3 regions of the Methylomonas defluvii genome follow, and region 3 is predicted to be linked to each of the others. Evidence: riboswitches for the same ligand, from Rfam matches in the RefSeq annotation. Region 3 holds a riboswitch; each other region holds the start of a gene.

Region 1 (7,333 bases), on a different contig from region 3:
GAATTCATACAGCGGCTGAAAAAATTTGCGGCGGTCAACCTCCTGGCGTAACTCGCGGTAACTGAAATCCTTAGGCTCGTGTTTGAGTAGGCTGATGCGATACATGCCTTCCTCGGACTCAAGCAAGGCTTCGAGCTGCTTGTCGACATCCGGCGTCACGGCTTTTTTCAGTAAGTCCGTAATCCGCCGACGTTCGCCTGTCACTACTCGGCTCACCATGTCCTGTAGATAAGTGTAGCCAGGAGCAATTAGGCGTTGGTTCGTAAGGTATTGTAAGGTTTCGCGTAGGATGTAAATCGGCTGTGTCGACAGCATGGCGACCCGCTGCGCTTTCTGTTCCAGTGCCGCCTTGGCCTCGCCGTCGCATAGGCGATAGTCGAATAACTGGAGGATGATCTGTTGCTGTTCGAGCCGGGTCGGCTTGGAAAGGGTTTTGATCTTATCTAATGCCTGGTCGGGGAAATACCGCTGGAGAATATAGTGTAGGTCGTCGAGCACGGCCTCCCGCCCGTAAACAAAAAACTGTTGCTTGGCCTTGAAATACCCGATTTGAAGGATTAAGTGGACTGCCGATGAGCGGGCATAAACGGCGTCGACAGCTTTCTGTTCAATCACGCTTAAATCGAAGAAGAGACTGCGGTCGTGATCGCTGAAACGAGGCAACCCGTATAGATCATCGATTTCACTTTTCGTCAGGATAGACAGGCGGCGCGAATTGACGTTCATTCGGCGCCGCTTTTCGGCGAGTGCAGAAAGTACACTTTTTGCACCCTACGTTCACCGATCCTTTCCAATTTCAATTCCTTTAATTTTGAGTGCAGAAACCTTTGCCAAAATCATAATGCATTTAACTGTGCTATGTGTTAACTTTTTGCACTATGCAAACCAATACTACCTCTACCACCACGCCACTTCATCGAATCGGCTATGCCCGAGTCAGCAGTATCGGCCAAAATCTGGATTCTCAAATTGATGCGCTGCAAAAAGCGGGGTGCGGCAAAATATTTTCCGACAAGATGACCGGCTCGCACATGGATCGACCTGGCTGGGATCAGCTTTTAGAATATGCTCGCCCTGGCGATACCTTGGTTGTCAGCGAATTAAGCCGCATGACGCGCTCTTTGATGGATTTACTGACAACGGCAAAGGTGCTGGAACAGCGGCAAATTAATTTAGTGTCATTGCGCGAAAATATCGATACCACCACGGCGACTGGCCGTTGTTTCTTGTCGATGATGGGCGCTATTCACCAAATGGAGCGGGAACTTCGCGCAGAGCGGGCGGCAGCGGGACGTTCATCCGCTAAAGCGCGGGGCAAAACGGGTGGAAGACCTAAAACTGACCCAGAAAAATTGGAGAATGCCAGAATCCTCTATGAAAACTCGGACAAAACTGCCGCCGAGGTTTGTGAGATTACCGGCGTAGGGAGACGAAAATTCTTCTCCTACGTGGCCGAGAAACGGAATGGCTCTGGTAAAACGTAAAATTGCATTTGAATTGGGGCTGACAAATGCACGAATTCTAGAGTGCCAATTGTTCTCTCGGGGGCTTCGGTGGATTGATCCAAATTAGCTCGGTCAAACTTAATCGAGTATAATTACTCTAGGTCTAGGTTCCCGCTTTGGCGGGTGAAACTGGAAGTCGGTTCAAGGCCGACGCTGCCCCCGCAACGGTAGGTGATTCGTCACGAGCCCGGAGACAGGCCTGAAACTTTAGCAACAGTCGCGGAGGGCGAGCTGTCAAATCGGTTTTTTTGGTTTGCCGTTCCCGCTGTTTTTCCGTCCACCTCATTCGGAACAGCCAACCATGAAAACGCTCACTGCCTCAACTGCCATCGTTTCCTCCAAACTCCTGCCCGGCCTGAGTGCCATTGTATTGGGCCTGAGCGTCGTTTTGGGTCTGGGTTTCTTGCAGGACGCCAATAACACACTGCACAACGCCGTCCACGACGGCCGTCATAGCGCAGCCTTTCCTTGCCATTGACATGGCGGATTTTCGCAAACTGGTCGCAGTCTCGCTGCTGGCCGGCGTATTGGGCGGCTTGTTGCTCAGCGTATTGCAACATTATCAAACCCTGCCGTTGATTTTGGCCGCCGAACAGTTCGAAACGCCATCGGCCGAACAGGCGCATGACTGGCAGCCGAGCTATGGCTGGCAGCGTAACGGCTTTACCTGGCTGTTCAACAGCCTGACCGGCTTCGGCTTTGCCTTGTTGATCAGTGCCGCCATGTACTGGCGCGATCAACGCGGCTATCTGTATGGGCTGGGCTGGGGTTTGGCCGGTTACTGGGTGTTTTTTGTCGCGCCGTCATTGGGACTGCCGCCAGAACTGCCCGGTACCGACAGCGCCGAGTTGCATAGCCGTCAGGCCTGGTGGCTGTTTACCGCAGCGGTGACGGCAGGAGGTTTGTTTGGCCTGTTTTTGAGCAGACAGCGCTGGCTGCAAATCGGTGGCGTCGGTTTGCTGGTATTACCGCATATCATCGGAGCGCCCCATCCGGAAGTTGCCCACGCCTTGGCTCCCGAAGCATTACAACAGCAATTCGTCATTGGTACGGCCATCAACAACGCCGTTTTCTGGCTGGCGTTGGGTGCTTTATCGGGCATGGCGTTACGCAAAGTGACATTTTCATGATGCAGACCATGGCAACGCACCATTGCCCGGCAATGTTGATTAGCGCCCCCGCCTCCGGCCAAGGCAAAACCACCATCACCGCAGCCCTGACCTACTACCATCGCCAACAAAACCGCAAGGTGCGAGTGTTCAAGACCGGGCCGGATTTTATCGATCCGCAAATCCTGAGCTTTGCTTGCGGACACCCCGTTTATCAGCTGGATTTATGGATGATGGGCGAAGCGCATTGCTGCGAGCTGCTGTATCAAGCGGCAGCCGATGCCGACGTCATTCTGATCGAAGGCGTGATGGGCTTGTTCGACGGTGACAGCAGCAGCGCCGATTTGGCGCAAACACTCGACGTGCCGGTGGCGGCGGTCATCGATGCCGGCGGCATGGCGCAAACCTTTGCCGCCGTGGCTTATGGTTTGGCCCACTACCGGGCTGATTTGCCGTTTGCCGGTGTCATTGCCAACAAAGTGGGCAGCCCTGGCCATGCCAAATTGCTGTTAGAGGCCTTGCCGGAAAACCTGCCTTTGCTGGCGGCAATGGCGAAAGACGATGGCGTAGGCTTGCCGTCCCGGCACTTGGGCTTGTTGCAGGCCGACGAAATCGGCGACCTCGATCTGCGCCTGGCGCGCGCTGCCGATTTGCTCAATAGCCTGGCGCTGTGCCGATTGCCGGAACCTGTTGCCTTCGCGCCGATCACGGCCTCACCGCCGCCACGTTTACTGGCCGGTAAACGTATCGCCGTGGCTCGCGATGCCGCGTTTTCCTTTATTTATCAGGCCAATCTGGATTGTTTGCTTGCGATGGGTGCCGAGCTGGCGTTTTTCTCGCCGCTGACCGATAGCGCATTGCCGGAGGCCGACAGCATCTATTTGCCCGGCGGCTACCCGGAACTGCACCTGCAAACATTGGCGGACAATGTTGCCATGAAACAAGTCTTGCAGGCGCATCATCAAGCCGGCAAGCCGATTTACGCCGAATGCGGCGGTTTTTTATATTTGCTGGAGCGATTGACCGACCATGATGGCCATTGCGCCAATATGGCCGGCCTGTTACCCGGCAGCGCGCAGATGCAGAAACGGCTGGTGAATCTGGGCATGCACAGCTTGCAGCTGGAACAAGGCGAAATTCGCGGTCACAGCTTTCATCATTCGCAACTGACAACGACTATGCAGCCATTCACGATGTCCAACCCGCAACGCCAGCGTAGCCATAGCGAAAACTTTTTCCGGGTCGGTTCGTTGCAGGCATCTTATCTGCACCTTTTTATTTTCCGTTCAATCCGCAGGTTGCGGCTGGGTTTTTTCTATGAACACGCAGCCTGATCCGGCGAAAGTCTGGTTCGTCGGCGCCGGCCCCGGCGACCCGGATTTGATCACCGTCAAAGGCCGAGACTTGATCGCCAAGGCAGATGCCATTTTATTCGCCGGCTCGTTGGTACAGGCCGCCGCGACCCAATGGGCGCCCAGCACTTGCGTGATCAAAGACTCCAAAGACATGACCCTGGAGCAGATTACCGACTGGCTGATCGAACAAGCCGGGCCGGGCAAAACCGTGATTCGCCTGCAAACCGGCGATCCGGGTTTGTACGGCGCCTTGATCGAAATGGTGCAACGGCTGGATGCAGCCCAGATTGCCGTCGAAGTGGTGCCAGGCGTGTCCTCCGCATTTGCCGCGATGGCCTGCGCTGTGGAAAGCCTGACCTTGCCCGAAGTGACGCAAACCGTGATTCTGACCCGGGTCGAAGGCCGCACGCCGATGCCGGACGGCGAATCCTTGCAGGAACTGGCCAGCCATCACACCACGCTGTGCCTGTTTTTATCGATTACCTTGCTGCCCACCATCGAGCGCGAATTGAAAGCCGCTGGTTGGGCGGATGATGCCCCGGTATTGGTGGTGCACAAAGCCAGTTGGCCGGACGAGCAGCAAATCATTCGCGGCACACTGGCCGATATCCGCGAACGCTGCCGGGCCGCCAAAATCAACAGCCAGGCCATGATTGTGGTCAGCCCCACTCTGGGCGCGCGGCAGTGGCCTACGTTAAAAAAATCCAAACTCTACGATGCCGGTTTTACCCATCGCTTCCGCCGTGCCGAGCGGCCAACTTCTCAGGAATAAGCATGACAACCACCGTCCTTCTGGTTGGCCACGGTTCACGTAATCAGGCCGGTAACGATGAAATTCAGCAATTTCAGCAACAATGGCAAGCCCAACACCCCGACTGGCGCATAGAGTTGTGCTATATCGAACTGGCCGATGTACTGTTGCCGGAGGGTTTGAGCCGCGCCGCGCAGGACTCCGAGCGGGTGATTGTGGTGCCATTGATCATCAGCGCCGCTGGCCATGTGAAGATGGAGATTCCCGAGCATATCGAAGCAGCCCGCGCGAAATTCCCAGGCGTCGAATTCATCTACGCACCGCATCTGGGCAGCAACGAAACCTTGCTGGCCATTCTGCAAAAACAACTGAAAGGCGCACTCAAATCCCTGGCCATGCCGGACCCAAAAACCACCGGCGTGATCATATTAGGCCGTGGTTCCTCCGACAAAGTCGCCAACGGCGAACTGGCCAAACTGGCGCGTTGGCTGTTCGAAGTCACCGAGCATGAATTGATCGACATCGCCTTTACCGGCATTACCCATCCCCGTCTGGAAACCGCCGTGCAACGCCAAGTGCGGCTGGGCATGACGCAGATTGCGATTTTGCCTTACTACCTGTTCACCGGTCTGCTGATCGAGCGCATCGGCCAACAAGTCGAGCGCTTGCAATGGCAATACCCTCAGGTTGCCTTCGCTGCCGGCAGTTATTTCGGTTTCGATCCGGCGATTTTTAAATTGCTCGATCAACGGGTGAGCGAAGCCTGCGACCCGACCGCACCAAACATGCTGGAATGCGACGGTTGTCAGTATCGCGAACAGGCCGAACATCACCACCATCATTGATTACGCCATGAGTCAAAATACACAGACTGAACAACTTACTCAAGCTGGACAGCAGATCGAGCATGACTCCTTTGCCATCGTCGACCGCGAAGTGGGCGAGCACTATTATTCAGATGGCCAATGGCAAGTGGTACGACGCATGATCCACGCCACCGCCGATTTTGAATTCAACGGCCTGACCGAGTTTTCCGCGCATGCGGTTGAAGGCGGCATACAAGCCATTCTAAATGGTGCGCCGATTGTCGCCGACGTGGAAATGATTTGCGTCGGTCTGTCGCAGCCGCGTCTGGCCCACTTCGGTATTAGTACCCGCCAGTTCATCGCCGATGACGATGTCATCGACGCGGCCAAACGAGTCAATAGCACTCGCGCGGTGCAAGCTATGCGCAAAGCGCACAACTTAGGTTTGCTCGATGGCGGCATCATCGCGGTCGGCAATGCACCGACCGCCTTGCTGGAAGTGTTGCGGATGATCCGCGAAGAAGGCATCAAACCGGCGCTCATCGTCGGCATGCCGGTCGGCTTTGTCTCGGCAGCGGAATCCAAGGATTTACTCGCCGAATTACACGATGTGCCCTGGATCATCACCCGTGGCCGCAAAGGTGGTTCGACACTGGTGGTCGCGGCGATTCATGCCTTGCTAAGTCTGGCGGAAAACCGGCAGAAAAACGGCTGACCGCATGGCGATGCCGGAACGCAAACCCAAGGGCACCCGCAAGGGTTACACCACCGGCGCCTGTTCGGCGGCGGCGGCGCGGGCGGCCGTACAAGGTTTGCTGGAAGGGTGTGTGCCGGAAACCATAGACTGTGAGCTGCCCAACGGCCAAGTGGTGGCGTTCAACGTCAAAGAAGGCTGGATAGACAACGATTGTGCGCATGCTGTGATCGAAAAAGACGCGGGCGACGATCCGGATTGCACTAACCACGCCTGGCTGACCGCGGATGTAGTTTGGATTGAACAACCCGATACCATTATCTTGCAAGGCGGCGCAGGCATCGGCCAGATCACCCGTCCTGGTTTAGGACTTGCCATTGGCGGCCCGGCTATCAATCCGGTTCCGCGCAAAAATATCGAAGATAACATCCGCTTGATCGCCGGTGAAGCCCTAAAAACCAGAGGCTTACAGGTGACCATCTCCGTGCCGGGCGGCGAAGAGATGGCGAAAAAAACCCTGAATTACCGCTTGGGCATAATCGGCGGTATTTCGATTTTGGGTACCACGGGCATCGTCCATCCGTATTCCACGGCGGCATTTCGGGCTAGCGTGGTGCAAGGCGTGGAAGTGGCGGCTAATCAAGGTCAAGCCAGCGTGGTACTGACCACCGGTGGCCGCACCGAGAAATTCGTGATGCGCGAGTTGCCCGAGCTGGATGAAAGCTGTTTCGTGCAAATGGGCGATTTCCTGACTCCGGCACTGGATGCCGCCGAGCGTTGCGGCATTCAAAACATCATCATCGGCGGCATGGTCGGCAAGCTGACCAAAATGGCGCAAGGCGAAACCATTACCCATGCCGGTCGCGCACCGGTCGATGTGGAACTGGTGGCCGACATCGCCCGCAGCATTGGCGCGCCGAACGATGTATGCGACGCTATCGCCGGGCAGGAAACCGCCCGTTACGCTTCGGAATGCATGGCGGAACTGGGGCTGGAACACGCCTTTCATGTCGAACTGGCTAGGCGGGTAATCGCCACGCTGGAAAACCGGTATCCCGGCCGTTTTCACATCAGTGTGCTGGTGTGTGACTTTGACGGCAACAAACTGGCCGA
Region 2 (7,333 bases), on a different contig from region 3:
CGATAGCGCAATATCCTGGTTGTCGCCGGGGGTGATGTATAAGGTGACTGGCGTTTCATCCGAGGTGGCGACATAAACGATTTTGCCTTTAGTGCTGGTAGTCGCCTGGCTGGTGGTCGTGACCACAGGATGCTCGAACGGCGTGACCAGGCGATTCAAGTGGCCGACGGCAATTGGCATCAGTTCGTTGATGCCGGGTTTAACCGCGATGTGTTGGGGGCCGATGGACGTGGCTGAAACTGAGTTTGACGCTGCCGCTTGTTGTTTGGCGGCTTTCAATATGCTGGCATCGACCGGTGGTAACTCGATGCCTAAGTCTGGCTGCGACGAGGCAACCGGCTGTGATGGCGATGCGGGTGACTCTTCGGCCACGGTGGTGACCGGCGGTAATACCGTCACCGGTAACTCATCAGCGGCCCAACTGCCCTGGGTGAAGGTCGCTAGTAGCCAAGGAAAAAAGAGTCGTTTCATGGATGATCCTCATGTGGTTGGCCTTGAGTGGCTTTCAAACGGGCCAGGGTTCTGGGGGAATCCGGATACACGTCGATGTATTCCAGCCGGGGGCGATAGTTTTTGATGGCGATGATGAATTCGTAGGTACGTGGTTTGACGTCCGGTTTGGAACTGGGACCTTGGCTTTTGAGTTCGCCGCTGACAAAGACTTTGTTGGTCTCGGCTTCGTAATCGACGTGACGCGGAGTGAAACTGATCGCGACCCTGTCCATTTTGATGGCCTTGATTTGATCGCTCATGGCATCCAGGACACTGCGGTAAATATCCGGCGCCAATATCGGTTCGACCGCGGTTTTCAGAAAATCGGCATTGGCCGGCGTGGTGTTGCCGAGGAGTTCTGCCAGGAACAAGCCCCACGATTCCTTGAACTCGCTGGATGCCTGGCTGCGCGTCACTTCGACTTCCTGCGTCAAGCTCGGTGGCACCAGAATGATGCTGCGCTCGGTGCGCCAGGCGGCCAGCGAGGTAATCACGCAAATGACCAGCAGGCCGATGATGACGACGCGGCTAAACCGGTTCTCGGTCTCGTGGCCGTCCCAGGTTTGCAGAAAATCCGACCATCTCATGGCAGGAACCTGCGGATGTAAGGATTGGGTATGGTCTGTGCCCGACTCGGCAACAGTCCAAGCCAGTACAACGCATGCAAGGTATAGCCGTCAGGCCGGTTGTCGCGGAAACGCCGGTAAAATTTGACCGCAATGAACCCGAGCGCCAGGCCGGGGAGGAAGTGATCGATCAACATGCCGGTGAGCATACTCACCATGAAGGGTACGATCTCGTCCGCACTCCACAGCAGAATGTGGATCGGATCGTCGATTGATTGGGGGATGGCAACGGGTTCCATAATGACCTCCGGTTGGGATGGTCATTATTGTGAAGAGAATTTTCGGGAGGTCGTTTTCGAAATCGCGATAATTATTGCGATTTCGTTAATTGGGCAAAAAAAGTTTGAAATTTGTGTTGGCTTAGAGGTGTATACACCGACGAAACCGCCCCTCTTTTTTTGCGACATTCAGAAAAATGAAAAACTTGTTCGTAAGCGGCTGGTTTTGGCACCTAAGCTGACTTTACTGCCCCCCTATTCTTTTTCCGTAAATGCATGAATTTGAGCTCATGTCTCCGGTTTCACAGTAATTCGCAAAGCCCCTGTAGAAACGGCCAACTCTTGGTTATTTTAGCGACGTTACAATAGCTTCCAACTCTTTCAAGCAATTCAGGCACAAACATTCGTCGTAAAGTTGGCGGACATACTCAATCGTTTCAAAGGACAAACAAACGTTCGAGCAATCACAGCGATGAATGCGATTGGCCTTACAAATAAATTGCTCCTGACAACGCGGGCAATGTTTTGCTTCATGTTTGCTATCAGAATATTTGCTGAACAAGAGGGTTCTCCAGTGAAAAATCAGCAAGCAAAAACGCATTACTCGCTACTTGAAATAGCGGATTCAGGGTAGCTGCGACCGCCTCGGTTTTGCCGATTTTCGGCTGCTCTAGCCGCCTATTCCCAAACCAACGCTCCACCGGTCTGATATTCCGTCACCCGCGTTTCGAAAAAATTTTTCTCCTTGCGCAGATTGGCTTGTTCGTCCAGCCACGGCAATACGTTTTCGGCGCCTGGGAAGGGTTCAGTAAGGCCGACTTGGCGGGCGCGGCGGTTGGCGACGTGGCGGAATTGCTCGACGTGCAAGCCGGCGTTGTAGCCCAGTATCGGTTCGCGCAGGATGTAGCCGGCGTAAGCCGTTTCGGCGGCTTCGGCTTCGTCCCACATTTGCCTTAGCGCTTGCGGGTCGAGCGTCAAGTTTTCTTCTTCCAGCAGTTGCCGAACCACGCGGATGCCGAAGGCACAGTGCAGCACTTCGTCGCGCATGATGTATTGCAGTTGCTCGGCAGCCCCTTTCATCAAGCCGCGTAGCTGCAACGCGAATATCGGACTGAAGCCGTTGTAAAACCAGCAGCCCTCGAACACGGCGGCGAAGAACAGATAGGCCATCGCGAATTCGTGCAGCGCGTCGCGATCGGTCAACGGCTGGCCGGATTGCAACACGCCCTGCAAGCGGCGGTTGGCCACGGCGATCTTGCCGTGGATTTCTGGCACCACCCGGTAACGGTTGTAGATTTCGCGCTGGTCGATCCCCAGGGTTTCGATGCAGTGCTGGTAAGTCCAGGTGTGCAGCGCTTCCTCGTAAACTTGCCGGGCCTGGTAGATTTGCAGTTCCGGCGCGCTCATTTTCTCCATCACCGCCAGGCCGATGTTGCGCATCGCCAGAATATCCGAGGTGGTTAAGTAAGCCAGCACGTTCTCGAACACATGGCGCTCGGCCGGCGTCAATTTGTGTTGGTAATCGTGCACGTCCTGCGCCATCGAGATTTCCAGCGGCGTCCAGTGGTTGCGGTTGGCATTCAGGAAAAACGACCAAGCCCACGGGTATTTGAACGGCGCCAGTTGATTGATGTCGGCTTGGCCGTTGACCACCCGTTTCTGTTCAGGATCGACGGCCGCCATTGTCGAGCCCGTGGCTACATAGGTTTGGCTGTCTACATTGTGACTCACAGGCTGTGTGGTCGAGTTGATCGATGCCCCGATACTTGCGGACGAAGAAACAGGTGTATCCCAATCGTCAAAGCTTAACGTAGTCTTCATTGGCAAGCCTCGCAATCCGGGTCGGCAATCGAACAGGCCTTGGGTGCGGTCTCGTCGGCACCGGTTTTTTCCATCGAGGTGGCACCCAAGGTGCGCAGGTAATAGGTGGTCTTCAAGCCCCGTTGCCAGGCCAACCGGTACAACTGGTCCAGTTTGCCGCCGGTCGGTGCGGCTACATACAGATTCAGCGATTGCGACTGGTCTATCCATTTCTGCCGGCGGGCGGCGGCTTCGACCAACCATTCCGGCTCGATTTCGAAGGCGGTGGCATAGCGGGCTTTAATCCCGGCGGGCACCCGCTCGATGGCGGCCAGCGAGCCGTCGAAGTATTTCAGATCGGCGACCATCACCGCATCCCATAAATCCAGCGCTTTCAACTCTCGGACCAGTGCGGCGTTGACCACGGTGAACTCGCCTGACAGATTGGATTTGACGTATAAATTTTGATAGACCGGCTCGATGGACGCCGACACACCGACAATGTTGGAAATGGTCGCGGTTGGCGCAATCGCCACGCAATTGGAGTTGCGCATGCCGACTTGGGCAATGCGCTCGCGCAACGCTTGCCAATCCAACTGCCCGCCGGTCGGCACACCCAGATCGCCGCGCGTTTCCGCCAAGCGTTCCAGGGTATCCGGCGGCAACAAGCCTTGCTGCCACAAACTGCCGGCAAAACTGCCGTAACGGCCGCGTTGCTCGGCCAGATCGGCCGAGGCTTGATAAGCGTGGTAAGACAGCAATTCGGCCGAATAGTCGGCAAACTCCAAGGCTTCTCGGCTGGCATAAGCGATACCCAATTGGTGCAGGCAATCGGCGAAACCCATCATGCCCAGTCCGACCGGGCGGTGGCGCAGGTTGGCGTTGCGCGCTTTAACCGTGGCGTAGAAATTGATGTCAATGACGTTATCCAACATACGCATCGCGGTAGCGATGGTGCGTTGCAATTTATCGGCGTCCAATTGCCAAACCCCGTTGTGTTCGGCCAGATGCGCGGCCAGATTCACCGAGCCCAAATTGCAGACCGCGGTTTCATCGTTAGAGGTGTTCAGCGTGATTTCGGTGCACAGATTGGAGCTGTGAATCACCCCGGCATGCTGCTGCGGCGAACGCAGATTGCAGGCGTCCTTGAAGGTAATCCACGGATGGCCGGTTTCGAACAGCATGGTCAGCATCTTGCGCCAAAGCTGCACCGCGCCGATGCGCTTGCATAACTTGATCTCCCCGCGCACGGCCTTGGCTTCGTAAGCTTGATAAGCCTCGGCGAAGGCAGCGCCGTAAAGATCGTGCAAGTCCGGCACGTCGACCGGCGAAAACAAGGTCCAGTCGCCGTTACCTTGCACCCGCTGCATAAAAAGGTCCGATACCCAGGCGGCGGTGTTCATGTCATGCGTGCGGCGACGCTCGTCGCCGGTGTTTTTGCGCAGTTCCAGAAATTCTTCAAAATCCAGATGCCAGTTTTCCAGGTAGGCACAGACCGCTCCCTTGCGCTTGCCGCCCTGGTTGACCGCGACGGCGGTGTCGTTGACCACCTTTAAAAACGGAATTACCCCCTGGCTGTGGCCATTGGTGCCTTTGATCCGGCTGCCTAGCGCCCGCACCGGGGTCCAGTCGTTGCCCAGGCCGCCGGCGTATTTTTGCAACAGCGCGTTTTCCTTGATGCTTTGGTAAATGCCGTCGAGATCGTCGGATACCGTGGTCAGGTAGCACGACGACAGCTGGGAATGGCGGGTGCCGCTGTTGAACAAGGTCGGCGTTGAACACATAAAGTCGAAGCTCGATAGCAGTCGGTAAAATTCGATAGCGCGCGCTTCGCGGTCGACCTCATTCAACGCCAGTCCCATCGCCACCCGCATGAAAAAGCACTGCGGCAATTCGATGCGGCGGCCTTCGATATGTAGAAAGTAACGGTCGTACAGGGTTTGTAGGCCCAGATAATCGAATTGCAGATCGCGCTCAGCTAGCAGTGCTCCACCCAATCTTTCCAGATCGAACTCGGCCAGACGCGGGTCGAGTAACTCGGCGGCGACGCCGGCGGCGATGAAGTCGGCAAAGCAGCCGGCGTAACGTTCGCCCATGTTGGCTTGCGTCAAGGCCAAGCCGGTCGCTTCCAGGCGCAGATTGCTCAACAGCAAACGCGCGGCGACTTTGGTGTAGTTCGGTTCGGCTTCGATCAAGGTGCGCGCCGCTAACACCAAGGCCTGACGCACCGCCTCCAACGGCATCCCATCGTACAGATTGGTCAGAGTTTCGCTCCAGACCCGCTCGGCGTCGACGTCAACCAAATCCGCACAGACCTCGCGGCACAGCGCGATGAACGCGGCGCTATCCAGCAACCGGCGCTGGCCGTGATCGTCCACCTGCAAAACGGGTGTGGCATGGTCGATTGCTTGCTGGGCCGCGCGCTGCTCGGCGTGCTTTTCCCGATAGAGTACATAAGCGCGGGCCACGTCGTGGGCCCCGGAACGCATCAATGCCAGTTCCACTTGGTCCTGAATATCTTCGATATGTACAGTGCCGCCGCCCGGCAAACGTCGCGTCAATGCCTCGACCACACTGGCGGTAAGTTGCGCAACCTGATCGCGGATTCCGGATGAATTCACACTGTGTTGGCCTTCAACCGCCAGAAAGGCCTTGGTGATGGCGATGGCGATTTTTTCCGGCTGAAAGGCGACCACGGCACGATTGCGGCGAATGACTTCCAAGCCGCTATCCGTCGGATACGAAGAGGCGTGTTTAACGGGCTCGACAGGGTCGGGATAAAAGCTGGCGGGTTGAGGGGCGGTATCCATGTGTTTCTCCACGAAGGGAGCGGGGACATGAAGCAGCAACGGCAGGCGCATGATTGAGTGATCGTCCAATCGGCATCGCATGCCATCGTCCTCGGAGACACCCCGCTCCCGATTGATTAAAGTTTCGAGGGCAGGTCTCCTGGCTTTCGGGTCGCCGCTTAGGTTCGGCCTTCCCGGACTCGCGTCCAGTGGCACGGGGTGAACCTAAACTCGCCGATTACAGTTGCGGGGGCAGCTCCGGCTTTCCGGCGATCATGCGAAAAACGCAAAATCGCCGACCGGATTCCCTTTTAATCCCCTTCGGGGGGAACCGTCTTGGGTCGGTAGTTTAGGCAGGCATAGTGACTGTGTCAAGCCAGAATCACTATATGTAGTGATTTTATTGATTTAATTTAACTACATACTGTGCTCTCATAGATCGTTCAAGCAAAGCTCGACTTCCAGGCACACGCCGCCAAAACATTGGAACAACCACTGCCGCAAACAAATTCGCCAGTAAGTCGCTAAAACGTGTAATCAAACAAAAAAACCTTATTGTTTTCAGGTTTAATTCAGGTACTCCTGTTAATTTGTCAACGGTACGAGGAGCGATGCAGCAAACAATGTACCTACCGCAACCTCAGCGCTACTTACCGAAGCATCAAGCTCTTTTGTAGCCTGGGAAATTTCTTACCGAGTCAAATTAAAAGATATGAAACCGAAAAATTTTCTAACTGCAATTATTCTATTCTTTCTCTCACTCAGTGTTTTCGCTGCGGGATCCGCGATGAACGAGGACTTTTCCAATTTGATCGCGTTGTCCCAAAACGCAATTGAAGCGAGTAAGGCCAATGATTCGGCGGTATTTTTGGAAAAAGTCACTGCCGCTGTCGATGCTTACAAGGTTCAAGAAGAAGCGAGTAAGAGCTACTCGATTCACTTGCCGCGTGCCGGTAAACAACTTAAAGCTGCATTGAAAGCGGCCAAAGCCGGGAGCATTAGCGAAGGCGTGACCGACTTGGAAAACGCCATCGCCGAAATGGAAAAGAAATAAATCAGACCCATCAAATTCCGAAGCGCATCGATTAAACGATGCGCTTCGCCTCAACCCACCGCCTTAGCGGCATGTTCCACCAGCCAGCGTAAATACTCCAGCTCGGCATCCTCGTGTCGGCAAGCCAGATACATGGTCTTCGCTATGGGTAGACCGGCGAAACGCAAGCCGGTCAGACCGAGTTTGGCGGATTTGTCGGCCAGTAGCCATTCCGGCAGCAGGCAAACGCCACGGCCGGCGGCGGCCAGTTGCAGCATGATGTCGGTTTCCTCGACTTGAATATGGGCGGCGGGCTCGATGCCAGCCGGTTGCAGCACCTTGCGGAACATGTCCAGCCGCTCGCGGGCCACCGGG
Region 3 (7,333 bases):
CGTGATTTCGGCCGTAACAAAGGTAACGCTTGAATCGCCGCTTGCGAGCCGGCTACCGCCAGCAAGGAGTCGTTCTGATAGTAAGCGCGTGCCACCACTAATAACTCGTCATCGTCTTCCGGCAAGCGTTGCCAGCATGCGGCGGGAATCGCAGGCGCCGGCCAGCCGTTGGGATTGATGCCGGTGGACAAATCCAGCCAGTCGGCCAAAGGAATGTCGTATTGGCTTGCGGCTCGCCGCAAGCGTCCGCCATGTTCAAGCAAGGGCGTCTCCCGCGCCGATGACGATTAACCACAACAGCAGAGTTCGGTACATCAGCTTGCAGGCGCGCTTAATATCGCCGTTTTCCGGTAGTTGTGGGCCGCCAAACCAGGGTTTTTGTTTCAGTTGTCCGTGATAACAAGCCGGCCCGCCCAGCTGCAACTGCAGTGCGCCGCCGCCAGCTGTCATCACCGGTCCGGCGTTAGGGCTGTCCAGTAGATGGGCTTGCGTCCGCCAGGACTTGATAGCCTGTGTGGTGTTGCCGAGCAGGGCATAGCTCAAGGCCGTCAAGCGTGCCGGCAACCAATTCAGCAGGTCGTCGAAGCGCGCGGCGGCCCAGCCGAAATATAAATAGCGTTGATTTTTATAGCCCCACATGGCGTCCAGGGTATTGCTGAAGCGGTAGAGCAAGGCGCCGAACGGCCCCAATACGACGAACCAGAACAAGGGCGCAAACACCGCGTCGGCACCGTTTTCCAGCACCGATTCGATAGTTGCACGGCGTACGTCGGCCTCGGTCATCGCTTCGGTCTGACGGCTCACAATTTTACCCACCTGTTGCCGCGCTAACGGTAAATCGCTATCCGATAAGGCGGAATGAACGGCCAGCGCATGTTGCTGCAAGCTACGGGCTGCGATGCAAAAATACAAAACCAGTACATCGATTGTAGTTTGCAGCGGTGGCCAACTCGGTACAAGCCGCAACCAGAGCAGGCAGGGAATTAAGACTATTGCCACCGCCAAAAAGCCGCTGACTCGTTGACGAAAAACCGATTGCTCGTTGTTTAACAGCCGCATTTCTATAGCGCTAGCCCATTTGCCGAACATCACTAGCGGGTGATAAGTATTGCGCGGCTCGCCCAGCCAAAAATCGATGGCTACAGCCAGCAAAATGCTGAGGGTGAGAATCATGATTTACGTTGGATAAACAGGTATTGCAAATCTGGGAGAGCGGAAGGGCATGCTTGCCGACATAGTCCTGACCAGCGCGGCGATGAGAATCACCGCGCTGGATTCTGGAATGCTGTTAGAGGGCTTCGCGAGTGGCTTTGGCAGCCAGTAAGGATTTTACGACAGTTACCAAGCCAAAAATGACTACGCCATAGATCAAGGTAGACGTCAGATAAGGCGGATAATACATCGCAACGCGCTCAATATATTGTGTGAATGAGCCGTTGGGATAGCGTCCGGATAGCCAGTAAAAGCTGCCGTTGGAAAACAGAAACGCGATGGATGTAGCCGCTACTAGAGCCATCAGGCGTTGCGCGGCGGTGGCTATCGACAACCCAGTGAATTGTCGGCACCATTTGCCACCCAACCACATCGCGCCGTAAGAGCCGACCAGAAATACGTAGGCTTTGGAGACGCAAAAATCGCTGACACCAAGTTTAGTGATCGCCAAGTAATCAATCAGCACCGCTTCCGCCAGCAGTAAGGCGAACAAATAGCGTCCGCCCAGCCATAAGCCGGCGAAAAAAAACACCGCCAGCGAAGCGTCCGGCAACGCAAACGGCGTACCGAAATGGTGAAAGCGGGTGGCGGCCATCAGGGCCATCAACGCGACCGCGCCGGGTTTAACAGCCAAGGTTTGATTCAAACTCATAGGGTTCTCCAAAAAAGGTTTAGTAATTGTAATGGATAGAAAAATAGAAATTTCTACCGAAGCTGTTATAGGTGTTAACCGTTTGATAGCGTTTGTCGAACATATTATTCAGTTTGGCGCTTAACATCCAATTTTTGTCGATGCGATAAGCGGTACGCAGATCGGCGGTCATAAAGCTGCCCAGACGGACCCGGTTCGCGGCGTCGTCGAATCGTTCGCTCTGAGCCAGCACGGAGGCACCAATATCAATGTCACCGAACGAGCGCGAGACATCATAGGACAAGCTTTCCGTCACTCGACGCGGCAGGCGCAAATTAGTCTGCCTGTCCTTCGGTGTCATCAGGTTCATGCTTAGTTTGTTGTTCCAGCCGAAAATTGGCGCGGACACTTCGGCTTCTATGCCGTCTATCTGCGCCTTGCCGATATTTCTGGCGGTGGACGGCGTGCCGCTAAATACAATCAAATCCTCGATATTGGTGTGATAAGCGCGCAGTTCCCAGTTGGCCCAATCGTGATGGCCGGCAAAACCGGCTTCGAAGCTGGTGGACTTTTCCGGACGCAAGCCGGGGTTGCCGAAGCCTGGGAAGTATAACTGGTTAAAGGTCGGCGCCTTAAACGCATTGCCGAAACTGGCAAAAGCGCTGAGACCGTAATCCCAATTAAACCGCCAGCCGAAATTGCCGGTGACACTATCGCCGAAAGCCTGGTTTTCGTCCCACCGCAAGGAAGCGTTCAAAAAATGCTTGTCGAAAATCCGGCTGTGCAAATCAGCGAACACTCCGACATCGTAACGCGAGGTTTCGACATAGCGTGTGGTGCTGTCGACTTCGTCGAAGCGGTAATCGGCGCCCACTGTCAATTGGTGATCCTTATGCAAGGCCAGTTCGTTCAGCCAACTGGCGTTCCAGCGCGTGGTGTTGAAACGGCTGGTAAACCGACCGTTATGCCGAAACTGATCGGCATCGTCCATGCTTTGTCCCACCCGCAAAGTGGATTTCCATCTATCGCTGAAATTTGCGCTGGCTGTGGCTCCTAGTGTCTGATTGACAAACTCAGTGGTGCTACTGATGGAGTTGTCGATCTCGGTTTCGCCTTCGGCTCGCAGGAAAAATGCTTCCAGTTCCGCGCCGTTGTCGAAGCGGTAACCGGCTTTGGCATTCAGACTGGTGTTGTTATAGCCGTCGCGGTCCGGATTATAGCCGCTCGCGACGCTGACACCGCTCAGCGCATTGATGCCCTGGCTACCGAGTTGAGCGGCGCTCAAGCTATACCAAGCCTTGCCCCATTTACCGTTGACGGCCGCCGAGCCGTTATAGGTGTCGTATGAGCCGCCGCCGGCTTCCAGCGCAATGTTCGGCCGTTCACTGGTGCCGCCCTTGCGAGTAAATATCTGAATCACCCCGCCGATCGCTTCCGAGCCATAGAGGCTGGACTGCGGGCCTCGAGTGATTTCCACACGTTCGATTTGATCTATAGGAATAAACTGAAATGCGCTGGTGCCGGTGGTCACCGAGCCGGCCTTGATGCCGTCGATTAAAACTAGTACATGATCGGAGTTAGTGCCGCGCAGATAGAGATTGGTGTCCTTGCCGTAACCACCGCTTTGCACCATGTCCACACCCGGCGTGCCTTTTAGTAATTCGGGTAGGGTTCTGACCTGAAGTTTCTCGATGTCCTGACGATTATAAACCGTCATCGCCGTGGCTAATTCGTTCTGCCGAGTCTCGGTTCGGGTAGCCGTCACGACTGTTTCGGCAAGGTTGATAGCCTCATCGCTAGTCGCCGCCCACACTGTAAAAGGCGTACTCGCCAGCAATAAAGATCTGTATAGAATTGTTTGCATATTATCCTCTGCGCCCGCCGCGCATCCGGGTGAAAAAGGACAGAGGAAAAACGGAAAACGAAAAAGACGGAGGCAGGCTAGGCATGGACTCAGACCATTCCGTCAACAGCCCTCCGCTGTCTCGAATGATCTTCCGGGCCAGTCTCCGGGCTTATAAGTGGCTTGAGGCCTGATCTGCGACCTTCCCATGCAAAGCGCACAGTGGCAAAAACGCAGCTCTTTACTTATCTACCGTTGCGGGGGCAGCGCCGGCATGGGCGGTTAAAACCGCCGCACCGACTTCCTGTTTAAGCTTGGCCGAGAAAGCGGCGCAAACACCTGAAAGAAGCGCGCAATTTTAGGGAGTCGGGCATGATAAAGCAAGAGTGTCCGAGCGGGTCGCCCACAATCGGCATTGCAAATACCCCTTTCCGTGCTATACATTGGTGCATTGATTAATGCTGTTAACTTAGACTTCAACGAATACGGGCGGGATCATGGAAATTCAATCGAAATTGTTAGGCAACCAAGACATCAATCCGGACACTATCATCAATTTTCCGCGCGGCCTACCCGGTTTTGAAGATCAGACCCGCTTTAAATTATTTCATCAGGAAGGCAGCGAGATTGTCTATTGGCTGCAATCGGTCGATAACGCGGAGCTGACTTTTTCCGCGGCTCATCCGTCGCACTTCAACATCAATTATAACTTTACGGTAACCGACCCCGAAGAAGCGCTGCTGCAACTAGAGCCGGGCGACGAACTGGTGATATTAATTCTGCTACACAAAGACAACGAGCAGGATAATGGTAAGCCGACCATTAAAGGCTCGATCAAATCGCCAATCTTAATCAACGCCAACAAACGCATCGGCATGCAAAAAGTATTGGTGGCAATCGAACAAAGCATCACCCTGACCGAGAAGGTCAGTGAGATAGATGTATCTGAAGCTTAAAAAATGCAAACATCCACCGGCGATTGCGTTCGCCGGCGGATGTTTAAATCAGGCGGCCTGAACAGGAATGGAATGACTGGAATGGCTAATACGATTGTTGCCGTCGAAATACACCAAAGTCGGCTTGTAGTTCGTCAGTTCCTTCTCATCTAAGCTGGCGAACGCACAAACGATAATCAAATCGCCAGGGCACGCCAACCTTGCAGCTGCACCGTTAATCGAAAATACGCCGGAATCTTCTTCGGCGCGAATCGCATAGGTGGTAAAGCGTTGACCATTGTTAATATTGTAAATATGGATTTGCTCGTACTCCCTGATGCCGGAAAAATCCAAAATTTTACCGTCTATAGCACACGATCCTTCGTAATCCAGCTCGGAATGCGTTACCCGCGCACGGTGTAACTTAGCTTTAAGCATGTTTATGTTCATGGTAAACAAGGTCGAATACTAGGGCCGGCGATTATGCCTGAAATTGACTCTGCTATCAAATTTAAGCATTAGCTTTTAAAGGTAAAAACCAATGCAGTCAGTTGTTTATTGTAGAAAAATACAGGTTATCGATCAGGCGTGTAGTGCCCAGCTTGGCAGCAGCCAAAATCAGCAGATTAGCGTCGCAGGTGCTGGCCGGCAATAAATCCTTGCTACGGCAAATGCTGAAATAGTCGACGGCAAAACCGGCTTGCTGCAGATTTTGGCGCTGCCGTTCTGCCACGGCTGGATAATCGACATGTCCCGCTAAAATCTCGTCGCGTGCAGCGATCAAGGCTTGATAGAGCTTGGGCGCGTGCTGTCTTTGTTGGTCGGTCAGATAGCCGTTGCGGGAACTCATCGCCAAGCCATCGTCCTCCCTAACCGTTGCCACGCCCTGGACTGCAACGGGTATATTCAAATCGGCGACCATTTGCCGAATCAGCGTCAGTTGTTGAAAATCCTTCTCGCCCAACAACAACAGGTCGGGCTGGACCATGTTCAACAGCTTGCAAACAACCAAGGCTACGCCGTCAAAATGTCCGGGCCGGCTGGCCCCGCAATGCAGGGCCGACAAGCCGCTGACTGAAATGCCGGTTTGCGTGGCTTGCGGATACATTTCCGTCACCGCCGGCAAGAACAGTAAATCGGCGCCGTTTGCTATCAGCTTTTCCTGATCCTGCTGCTCGGTGCGCGGGTAACTGGCAAAATCTTCGTTTGGCCCAAATTGGGTGGGATTGACGAAAATACTGACCACCATTTTATCGGTCTGTTGCTTGGCCGTGCTAACCAGTTTGATATGCCCGGCATGCAGATTGCCCATGGTCGGCACGAAACCGACGCTATGGCCGGCTTGCCGCCATTGGCGGATGACTTCTCTCAAGGCGGCGACGCTGGTGACTATCTGCATAAGCTTAATAACTGTGTTCGGACGCTGGAAATTGCGCGGATTTAACCGCTTGATGATAGTGGCGCACCGCCTCTTCTATGCTGGAGGCGTCGGCCATAAAGTCTTTAGAAAAGCGCGGCCGCTTGCCGGTGCTGATATTCAACATATCGTACAGCACCAACACCTGGCCATCGCAATCAACACCAGCGCCGATGCCGATAGTCGGAATACTCAGCCGCTGACTTATTTCGGCGGCTAGTTGCGCAGGTACGCATTCCAGTACTAAAAGGCTTGCTCCCGCTTGCTCGATTTTTTCCGCATCCGCCAAAATTTGTTTGGCTTGCTGTTCTTCACGACCCTGCACTTTATAACCGCCTAAGCGATTTACGGATTGCGGTAACAGACCTAGATGGCCGCAGACCGGAATGCCTTGATCCACCAGAAAGCGAATGACGTCGAGCTTGGCGCCTTCCAGCTTGACCATTTGCGCGCCACCCAACTGCATCAAGCTTGCCGCATTCAGCAATGCCTGCTCCGGTGTAGCGTAACTGGCAAACGGCAAGTCGGTAACCACAAAAGCTCGCTTCCTGGCCATTGCCACGCTACGGCTGTGATACACCATATCGCTCAGTGTGACCGGCAAGGTGCTGCCGTGTCCTTGAATCACCATGCCTAACGAATCGCCGATCAGCAGTACGTCGATACCCGCTCTGTCCAACAGCGCGCTGAAGCTGGCATCGTAAGCAGTCAGGCAACTGATTTTCTCGCCGGCTCGTTTCATTGCCGCCAGATCACTGATCGTCAGCGCCTTTAAGGCATCGGCATATAAGTTCATACTGTTATTTTTCGCAAGCCGTCGGGCGGACAAGCCGCCAAGAGTTGCGACAATGAATCCAGGTCCGGAATCTGCAAATCGCTGCTTGCCACATCGGCCAAGGGATACAACACAAATGCCCGCTTGGGCAGCTCCGGATGCGGCACAATCAGGTCCGGTTCGTTAATGCGCTGTTGTGCGTAAAGCAATACATCCAAATCCAGGGTTCTGGCTCCCCAACGCACGTTGCGCAGCCGGCCATGCTGGTTTTCGATTTGCTGTAATTGTCTGAGCAAAACCAAAGGTTCCAGCTCGGTCGAAATTCGCAGCACCGCATTCACGTAATCGGGCTGATCTTGCGGCCCAACCGGCAAGCTGCGGTACAAGGGCGAGAAGGCAATTTCGACCACACCCGGCAAGGCCGCGATTTCCTGTCTGGCCCGATTGACATGATCGACAGAGTCTTCGAGATTGCTGCCCAAGCCTATATAGGCCTCGACAGCTGACTTAGCTAGCGTCA

Evidence for each region. Region 3 has a riboswitch for cobalamin ahead of QLH52_RS11400 (TonB-dependent receptor domain-containing protein). Riboswitches for the same ligand answer to the same signal wherever they lie in the genome.
Region 1: another riboswitch for cobalamin. It lies ahead of QLH52_RS21960 (CbtB domain-containing protein); the one in region 3 lies ahead of QLH52_RS11400 (TonB-dependent receptor domain-containing protein).
Region 2: another riboswitch for cobalamin. It lies ahead of QLH52_RS01215 (ribonucleoside-diphosphate reductase subunit alpha); the one in region 3 lies ahead of QLH52_RS11400 (TonB-dependent receptor domain-containing protein).

What each region holds. Positions count from the first base shown of each region.
Region 1 covers NZ_JAXARY010000029.1:9,649-16,981, reverse strand. The annotation lists gene QLH52_RS21970 (Tn3 family transposase) at 1-726, opposite strand, end outside; gene QLH52_RS21965 (recombinase family protein) at 879-1,484, shown strand; cobalamin riboswitch at 1,594-1,722, shown strand; gene QLH52_RS21960 (CbtB domain-containing protein) at 1,807-1,983, shown strand; gene QLH52_RS21955 (CbtA family protein) at 1,985-2,635, shown strand; gene QLH52_RS21950 (cobyrinic acid a,c-diamide synthase CobB) at 2,644-3,948, shown strand; gene cobM (precorrin-4 C(11)-methyltransferase) at 3,932-4,741, shown strand; gene QLH52_RS21940 (sirohydrochlorin chelatase) at 4,744-5,565, shown strand; gene QLH52_RS21935 (precorrin-8X methylmutase) at 5,573-6,241, shown strand; gene QLH52_RS21930 (cobalt-precorrin-5B (C(1))-methyltransferase) at 6,246-7,333, shown strand, end outside.
Region 2 covers NZ_JAXARY010000001.1:256,820-264,152, reverse strand. The annotation lists gene QLH52_RS01240 (TraK domain-containing protein) at 1-471, opposite strand, end outside; gene QLH52_RS01235 (TraE/TraK family type IV conjugative transfer system protein) at 468-1,079, opposite strand; gene traL (type IV conjugative transfer system protein TraL) at 1,076-1,357, opposite strand; gene QLH52_RS01225 (cysteine-rich CWC family protein) at 1,683-1,937, opposite strand; gene QLH52_RS01220 (ribonucleotide-diphosphate reductase subunit beta) at 2,015-3,157, opposite strand; gene QLH52_RS01215 (ribonucleoside-diphosphate reductase subunit alpha) at 3,154-5,946, opposite strand; cobalamin riboswitch at 6,059-6,276, opposite strand; gene QLH52_RS01210 (hypothetical protein) at 6,638-6,979, shown strand; gene QLH52_RS01205 (LysR family transcriptional regulator) at 7,030-7,333, opposite strand, start outside.
Region 3 covers NZ_JAXARY010000009.1:105,879-113,211, forward strand. The annotation lists gene cobD (threonine-phosphate decarboxylase CobD) at 1-263, opposite strand, end outside; gene cbiB (adenosylcobinamide-phosphate synthase CbiB) at 256-1,173, opposite strand; gene QLH52_RS11395 (hypothetical protein) at 1,289-1,864, opposite strand; gene QLH52_RS11400 (TonB-dependent receptor domain-containing protein) at 1,884-3,707, opposite strand; cobalamin riboswitch at 3,827-4,044, opposite strand; gene fliW (flagellar assembly protein FliW) at 4,184-4,642, shown strand; gene panD (aspartate 1-decarboxylase) at 4,691-5,071, opposite strand; gene panC (pantoate--beta-alanine ligase) at 5,169-6,020, opposite strand; gene panB (3-methyl-2-oxobutanoate hydroxymethyltransferase) at 6,025-6,834, opposite strand; gene folK (2-amino-4-hydroxy-6-hydroxymethyldihydropteridine diphosphokinase) at 6,831-7,333, opposite strand, start outside; gene pcnB (polynucleotide adenylyltransferase PcnB) at 7,321-7,333, opposite strand, start outside.